DNA from 2 places in the Nonomuraea sp. NPDC052129 genome. Region 1 is predicted to be linked to the other one. Evidence: riboswitches for the same ligand, from Rfam matches in the RefSeq annotation. Region 1 holds a riboswitch; the other holds the start of a gene.

What was found. A riboswitch is a leader RNA that binds a small molecule or an ion and turns the genes downstream of it on or off. The one in region 1 is predicted to bind glycine.
Region 2: another riboswitch for glycine. It lies ahead of gcvP (aminomethyl-transferring glycine dehydrogenase); the one in region 1 lies ahead of gcvT (glycine cleavage system aminomethyltransferase GcvT).

Annotation. Positions count from the first base shown of each region.
Region 1 is NZ_JBFAVX010000012.1:235,445-239,262, reverse strand. Features, by position in the region: gene AB0L53_RS26845 (3-oxoacyl-ACP reductase) at 1-289, shown strand, start outside; gene AB0L53_RS26840 (gamma-glutamyl-gamma-aminobutyrate hydrolase family protein) at 301-990, shown strand; glycine riboswitch at 1,084-1,181, shown strand; gene gcvT (glycine cleavage system aminomethyltransferase GcvT) at 1,312-2,397, shown strand; gene gcvH (glycine cleavage system protein GcvH) at 2,394-2,783, shown strand; gene AB0L53_RS26825 (L-serine ammonia-lyase) at 2,836-3,818, shown strand, end outside.
Region 2 is NZ_JBFAVX010000018.1:155,048-158,865, forward strand. Features, by position in the region: gene AB0L53_RS33750 (bifunctional nuclease family protein) at 1-448, shown strand, start outside; gene AB0L53_RS33755 (MerR family transcriptional regulator) at 597-1,217, shown strand; glycine riboswitch at 1,252-1,344, shown strand; gene gcvP (aminomethyl-transferring glycine dehydrogenase) at 1,501-3,818, shown strand, end outside.

The DNA.
Region 1 (3,818 bases):
GGTACTCGCGATGTCGCGCGAGCTCGGCGTCCAGTTCGCGCGCGAGGGGATCCGGGTGAACGCGCTGTGCCCGGGGCCGGTCAACACGCCGCTGCTGAAGGAGCTGTTCGCGAAGGACCCCGAGCGGGCCGCGCGGCGCCTGGTGCACGTGCCGGTGGGGCGCTTCGCCGAGGCGTCGGAGATCGCGGCGGCGGTGGCGTTCCTGGCCAGCGACGACGCCTCTTTCATCACGGGCTCGGAGTTCCTCGTCGACGGCGGCATCTCGGGCGCCTACGTCACGCCTCTATAGGAAGGGAAGTTGTGGAGCGACCCGTCATCGGGATCACGTCCTATGTCGAGCCTGCCCGCTACACCGTGTGGGACATGCCGGTCGCCCTGCTGCCGTACATGTACGTGGAGCAGGTGGTCCGGGCCGGCGGGCAGCCGGTGATCCTGCCGCCCGCCGGGTCGCCCGCCCGGCTGGTGGCGCGGTTGGACGGGTTGATCCTGGCCGGTGGTGGTGACGTCTCGCCCGAGCGGTACGGCCAGGAGCCACACGACCAGACCGGCTACATCCGGAAATTTCGGGACACGGCGGAGTTCGCGGTGATCGAGGCGGCTCTTGAGGCCGACCTGCCCTATCTCGGGATATGTCGGGGCATGCAGGTGCTCAACGTCGCGCTCGGCGGGACCCTGCACCAGCATCTGCCCGATGTGGTGGGACACACCGGGCACTCCCCCGCACCCGGCGAGTTCGGCCACCTGCCCGTCCGGCCCGTGGCGGGGACTCTCGTCGGCAAGGCGCTCGGAGCCGAGCCGGTGACCGTGCCGCACTACCACCACCAGGCGATCGACCGGCTCGCACCTGGCCTGACCGTATCCGCCGTGGCCGACGACGGCACGATCGAGGCGGTGGAGCTGGACTCCCGGACGTTCGCCATGGCCGTGCAGTGGCATCCGGAGGCGGCGAAGGACTGCGCGCTGTTCGAGGCGCTCGTCGCCGCCTGCTGAGCCGCACCCCGGCGCAGTCCTTCTGACCTCAAGCGGCCGGATCCGCAGGCGACAACTCCCCCATATCAGCACTAGGCTTACGGACATCACCGTCGAAACCGTGCGGGAGAGCGTCCTGGCATCCGGCCAGGTCCCCTGAAGGAGCAAGCCCTCCCCGCGAACCTCTCAAGGCAAAGGACCGCACGGACGAGGTGTCCTCTGGAAAGCAGGCCTGGCGGCCTCGCCGAAGGTGAAAGTCCGGCAAATTACGGGCGAAGCTCTCAGGCACCCATGACAGAGGGGGAGGATGTCTGGCATCCGATCCTGCCCTGAGGTGCGCATATGTCACGTCCTACACCGCTCCGAGAGGTCCACGAGAGCCTCGGCGCGACATTGACCGATTTCGCCGGGTGGCTGATGCCGCTCCGCTACGGCAGCGAGTCCGCCGAGCACAACGCCGTGCGCCAGGCGGCCGGGCTGTTCGATCTCTCCCACATGGGCGAGATCTTCGTGACCGGGCCTCAGGCGGGCCAGGCGCTCGACTACGCGCTGGTGGGACACCTGTCGGCGCTCGCGCCCGGCCGGGCCCGCTACACCATGATCGTGAACGAGCGTGGCGGGGTGCTGGACGACCTGATCGTCTACCGGCTCGGGGACGAGGAGTTCATGGTGGTGGCTAACGCCTCCAACTATGAAAAAGTCGGGGAAGAGCTGAAAAATCGTGCCAAGTCGTACAACGCGGTGGTCGATGATCGCTCGGAGCAGTACGCGCTGATCGCCATTCAGGGGCCGCGCGCGCAGGAGATCCTCGCCACGCTCACCGACGCCGACCTCGCCGGGCTGAAGTACTACGCGGGCCTGCCCGGTCTGGTCGACGGGCGGCAGGCGCTCATCGCGCGCACCGGCTACACGGGTGAGGACGGGTTCGAGCTGTTCGTGGCCAACCAGGACGCCGTCCCGCTCTGGCACGCGCTGACCGAGGCCGGCCGGCCGTACGGGCTGCGGGCGGCGGGTCTGTCCAGCCGTGACACGCTCAGGCTCGAAGCGGGCATGCCGCTGTACGGCAACGAGCTCGGCGTCGAGCTGACCCCGTTCGACGCGGGGCTGGGCAGAGTGGTGAAATTCGACAAGCCGGGCGACTTCGTCGGCAGGTCGGCGCTGGAGGCGGTCAAGGACACGCCGCCGCGGCGCCGGCTCGTCGGACTGGTCGCGCGGGGTCGCCGGGTGCCGCGCCACGGATACCCGGTGACCAAGGACGGCGCCGTCGTCGGCGAGGTCACCAGCGGGGCACCCTCCCAGACCCTGGGTAAGCCCATCGCCATGGCCTACGTCGACAATGGGGCCGACGCAGGTCTGGCCGTGGACATCCGGGGCAGCCATGAACCTATGGACCTCATTGAGCTGCCCTTTTACAGGAGGAACAAGTGAGCAACATCCCAGACGAGCTGAGCTACACCAAGGAGCACGAGTGGGTGGCCGGGCTCGACGACGGCATCACCGTGACCATCGGCATCACGGCCTACGCGGCCGAGGCGCTGGGTGATGTCGTCTTCGTGCAGCTTCCAGAGGTCGGCTCGACCGTCGAGGCGGGCGACTCCATCGGTGAGGTCGAGTCGACCAAGTCGGTGAGCGAGATCTACACCCCCGTCGGCGGCGAGATCGTCGAGGTCAACCAGGCCGTCGTGGACGATCCGTCGCTGGCCAACAGCGACTCCTACGGCGATGGCTGGATGTTCCGCGTGCGCGTGGAAGGCGACCCCGAGGACCTGCTCACCGCCGAGGAGTATTCGGCGCTCACCTCAGGCGAGTCCTGACCCACCCGCCGGGGTCCTGACGGGCCCCGGCCCTTCTGAAGGGCGCCCATCAATGGCGATCAGCGTCTTCGACCTGTTCAAGATCGGCATCGGCCCGTCGAGCTCGCACACCGGCGGTCCCATGGCCGCCGCGCACCGGTTCGCCCGCGGTCTGCACGACGACGACCTGCTCGCGCGTACGGCCCGCGTCGAGGCGATCCTGTACGGCTCGCTCGGCCTGACCGGCAAGGGCCACGGCAGCGACAAGGCCGTCCTGCTGGGGCTGTCGGGCGAGAAGCCCGAGCTGGTCGACGTGGACTCCATCGACGCGCGCCTGGCCGCGATGCGCGAGTCCGGCACGGTCCGGCTCTACGGCACGCACGAGATCCCCTTCGTCGTGGGCGAGGACCTCGTCTTCGAGCGCAAGATCTCCCTGCCCGAGCACCCGAACGGCATGCGCTTCACCGCCTTCTCCGAATCGGGCGAGAAAGTGCGCGAGAAGGTCTACTTCTCGGTCGGCGGCGGCTTCGTGGTGGACGAGCAGGCCACCGGCGCCGACCGCATCAAACCCGACGACACCGTTCTGCCCTACCCCTTCACGACCGGGGACGAGCTGCTCAAGCACTGCTCCAACACGGGGCTGTCCATCTCCGCGCTGATGCTGGAGAACGAGCAGGCGTTCGGCCGCTCCGCCGCCGAGATCCGCGCGCGGATCCTGCACCTGTGGCAGGTCATGTGCGAGTGCGTCGAACGCGGCATCGCCAAGGAGGGCGTGCTGCCGGGCGGCCTCAAGGTCAAGCGCCGCGCGAACCGCCTGCACCGCCGCCTGCAGACCGAGTCGCCGAAGACCGACCCGCTGCACGCCATGGACTGGGTGTCGCTGTTCGCGCTGGCGGTCAACGAGGAGAACGCCGCGGGCGGCCGCATCGTCACCGCCCCCACGAACGGCGCCGCGGGCATCATCCCCGCCGTCCTGACCTATTACTCCCGCTTCATCCCGCATGCCGACGACGACGGCATCGTCCGCTTCTTCCTCACCGCGGCGGCCATCGGCGT
Region 2 (3,818 bases), on a different contig from region 1:
CGTCCGCGTAGAGATGCCCACAAATCAGCCGATCGTCTTGCTCAAGGAGGCACACGGGGAGAGGTTCCTGCCGATTTGGATTGGGATGACCGAAGCCACGGCCATCGCTCTGGCCCAAGCGGAGGAGCCTCCAGCCCGGCCACTGACGCACGACCTGTTCAGGGACGTGCTGAGCGCTCTTGGCGTGGGCCTGCGCGCGGTCAACATCGTCGCCCTGCGTGACGGTATCTTCTTCGCCGACCTGGTGTTCTCCAACGGCGTCGAGGTGAGCGCGCGGCCCTCCGACTCGATCGCGCTCGCCTTGCGCACCGGAGCACGAATCTTCGCTAGTGAGGAGGTCGTCCAGGAGGCCGGGGTGATCATCCCCGACGACCAAGAGGACGAGGTGGAGAAGTTCAGGGAGTTCCTTGACACGATCACCCCCGAAGACTTTGGCCGGGCGGGGTAGGTATTTCAGTGCATTTACGCTTCACGACGCGCCGAGCGGGATCGTTGACTGCGCATGGTCACGGTCCTACGGTGCAAGTGAAACCCATGGCCGCGCTTTTACGAACCCCCAGATCAGGCCATGGGATGAGAGAAAGCCGGAGGTCCGCGTGGCGGTCAGCAGCGGCGAGGGAAAGACGGCCGGCCAGGAAGATCCGGTGCGGCGTGAGAGTGCGCGGCAGCGTGCCGGAGAGCAGGGCCTGCTCTTCGACGAGCAGCCCACGACACTGCCGAGTGACATCGGATACCGCGGCCCGACGGCGTGCGCGGCGGCCGGCATCACCTACCGGCAGCTCGACTACTGGGCGCGCACGGAGCTGGTCCAGCCGACGATAAGAGCCGCGCACGGCTCGGGCTCCCAACGGCTCTACAGCTTCCGCGACATCCTGGTGCTCAAGGTCGTCAAGCGGCTCCTCGACACCGGAGTCTCCCTCCAGCAGATCCGTACGGCCGTACAACACCTGCGTGACCGCGGGGTCGGCGACCTCGCGCAGATCACGCTCATGAGCGACGGCGTCAGCGTCTACGAGTGCACCTCGGCCGACGAGGTGATCGATCTGCTCCAGGGCGGTCAGGGCGTGTTCGGCATCGCGCTCGGCCGGGTCTGGCGCGAGGTCGAGGGCTCCCTCGCGGAGCTGCCGGGGGAAAGGGCGGCGGTCGAGGACAGCGTCCCGGCCGACCACCCCGCTGACGAGCTGGCCCAGCGGCGACGGGCGCGCCGCATAGGGTAGCAATCCGGTAGTAACCTTAGAGGCGCAAGGCTGACGACCCCCTGCGGGAGAGTCCCGGGCTGGTCCCGGGGCGCCGAAGGAGCAACCCTCCCCGGAATCTCTCAGGCACCCGTACCGCTCGGGGTAGGCAACTCTGGAAAGCAGGCACGCCCGCCAGGCGCGCCTCACCGACGGTGCAAGCCCTCATGGGGGTGAAGCTCTCAGGTCGCCATGACAGAGGGGGAGATCCGGCACTCGCCCGCGCCCAGGCGCCGGTCTCCATAGCCCTCGGGAGGCACCTTCCATGACCGATCTGTCAGCTCCGCCGTTCTCGACCCGGCACATCGGCCCGTCCGAATCCGAGCAGCAGCGCATGCTCGAGGCCGTGGGTTTCGAGTCCGTGGCCGACCTGGTGGCGGTGGCCGTCCCCGAGTCCATCAGGATCAAGGACCGTCTCTCGCTGCCCGCCGCGGCCAGTGAGACCGAGGTCATCGCCGAACTGCGGGCCATCGCGGACCGCAACCGGGTGCTCACCTCGATGATCGGCCTGGGCTACCACGACACGATCACCCCAGCGGTGATCCGCCGCAACCTGCTGGAGAACCCGGGCTGGTACACCGCCTACACCCCCTACCAGCCGGAGATCTCGCAGGGTCGCCTGGAGGCGCTGCTCAACTTCCAGACCGTCGTCTCCGACCTGACCGGGCTCGACGTCGCCGGCGCCTCCCTGCTCGACGAGAGCACGGCCGCCGCCGAGGCGATGACACTGGCCAGGCGCGCGGGCAAGTCCAAGAGCGACGTGTTCGTCGTCGACGCCGACGCCCTGCCCCAGACCAAGGCGGTGCTGGCCACCCGCGCCGAGCCGCTGGGCATCACGCTGGTCGAGGACACGCTCGACGGCGAACTGCCCGAGTGCTTCGGCGTGCTCGTCCAATACCCGGGCGCCTCCGGCCGGCTGCGCGACTTCCGCGCCGTGGCCGAGCGGGCGCACGCCGCGGGCGCGCTGGTCGTGGCCGCCGCCGACCTGCTCGCGCTGACCCTGGTCACCGCGCCGGGCGAGCTCGGCGCCGACATCGCGATCGGCTCCTCCCAGCGCTTCGGCGTGCCGTTCGGCTTCGGCGGGCCACACGCCGCCTACATGTCCGTACGCGAAGGACTGCAGCGGCAGATGCCCGGCCGCCTCGTGGGCGTCTCCGTCGACGCCGACGGCGCGCCCGCCTACCGGCTGGCCCTGCAGACCCGCGAGCAGCACATCAGGCGGGAGAAGGCCACCAGCAACATCTGCACCGCGCAGGTCCTGCTGGCCGTCATCGCCGGCATGTACGCCGTCTACCACGGGCCCGACGGACTGCGCCGCATCGCCGGCCGCGTGCATCGGCACGCCGCCGCGCTGGCCGAGTGCCTGCGCCGCGGTGGCGTCGAGGTCGTCCACCGGGAGTTCTTCGACACCATGCTGGCCAGGGTGCCCGGCCGGGCCGCCGAGGTCGTCCGGCAGGCCGCCGAGCGCGGCGTCAACGTGTGGCAGGCCGACGCCGACCACGTCTCCGTCGCCTGCGACGAGAAGACCACCGCGGCCGACCTCGAGCAGGTCGCGGCCGCCTTCGGCGTCAGCGGGCCGGTGGCCGGCCTCCTCGCCGACGACGGGTTGGACACGCTGCCCGCCGCGCTGACGCGGGAGTCGGGCTACCTCACCCACCCCGTCTTCCACAGCCACCACTCCGAGACCGCGATGCTGCGCTACCTGCGCAGGCTCCAGGACAAGGACATCGCCCTCGACCGGTCCATGATCCCGCTCGGCTCCTGCACGATGAAGCTCAACGCCACCACCGAGATGGAGCCCATCACCTGGCCGGAGTTCGCCGGGATCCACCCCTTCGCGCCCGTCGGGCAGGCCGCGGGCTACCGCCACCTCATCGAGACCCTGGAGGAGTGGCTGGCCGAGGTGACCGGTTACGACGCGGTCTCCATCCAGCCGAACGCCGGGTCCCAGGGGGAGTTCGCCGGGCTGCTCGCGATCCGGGCCTACCACCGCGACCACGGTGACGAGCACCGCGACATCTGCCTCATCCCCTCCTCCGCGCACGGCACGAACGCGGCCAGTGCCGTCATGGCCGGCATGCGCGTCGTGGTCGTGGCCTGCGACACCGAGGGCAACGTGGACCTGGCCGACCTCGACGCCAAGATCGACAAGCACCGCGACGCGCTGGCCGCGATCATGCTCACCTACCCCTCGACGCACGGCGTCTTCGAGGAGACGATCACCGAGGTCTGCGCCAAGGTGCACGACGCGGGCGGCCAGGTCTACGTCGACGGGGCCAACCTCAACGCCCTGGTCGGGCTGGCCAAGCCGGGCGAGTTCGGCGCCGACGTCTCCCACCTCAACCTGCACAAGACCTTCTGCATCCCGCACGGCGGCGGCGGCCCCGGCGTCGGCCCGGTCGCGGTCCGCGGCCACCTGGCCGCCTACCTGCCGGGCCACCCGCTGCGCCCCGGCTCACCGGTCGGCGCGGTCTCCGCGGCCCCGTACGGCTCGGCGGGCATCCTGCCGATCTCCTGGGCCTACGTCAGGATGATGGGCGGCGACGGCCTGGCCGCGGCCACCGAGCAGGCGATCCTGTCGGC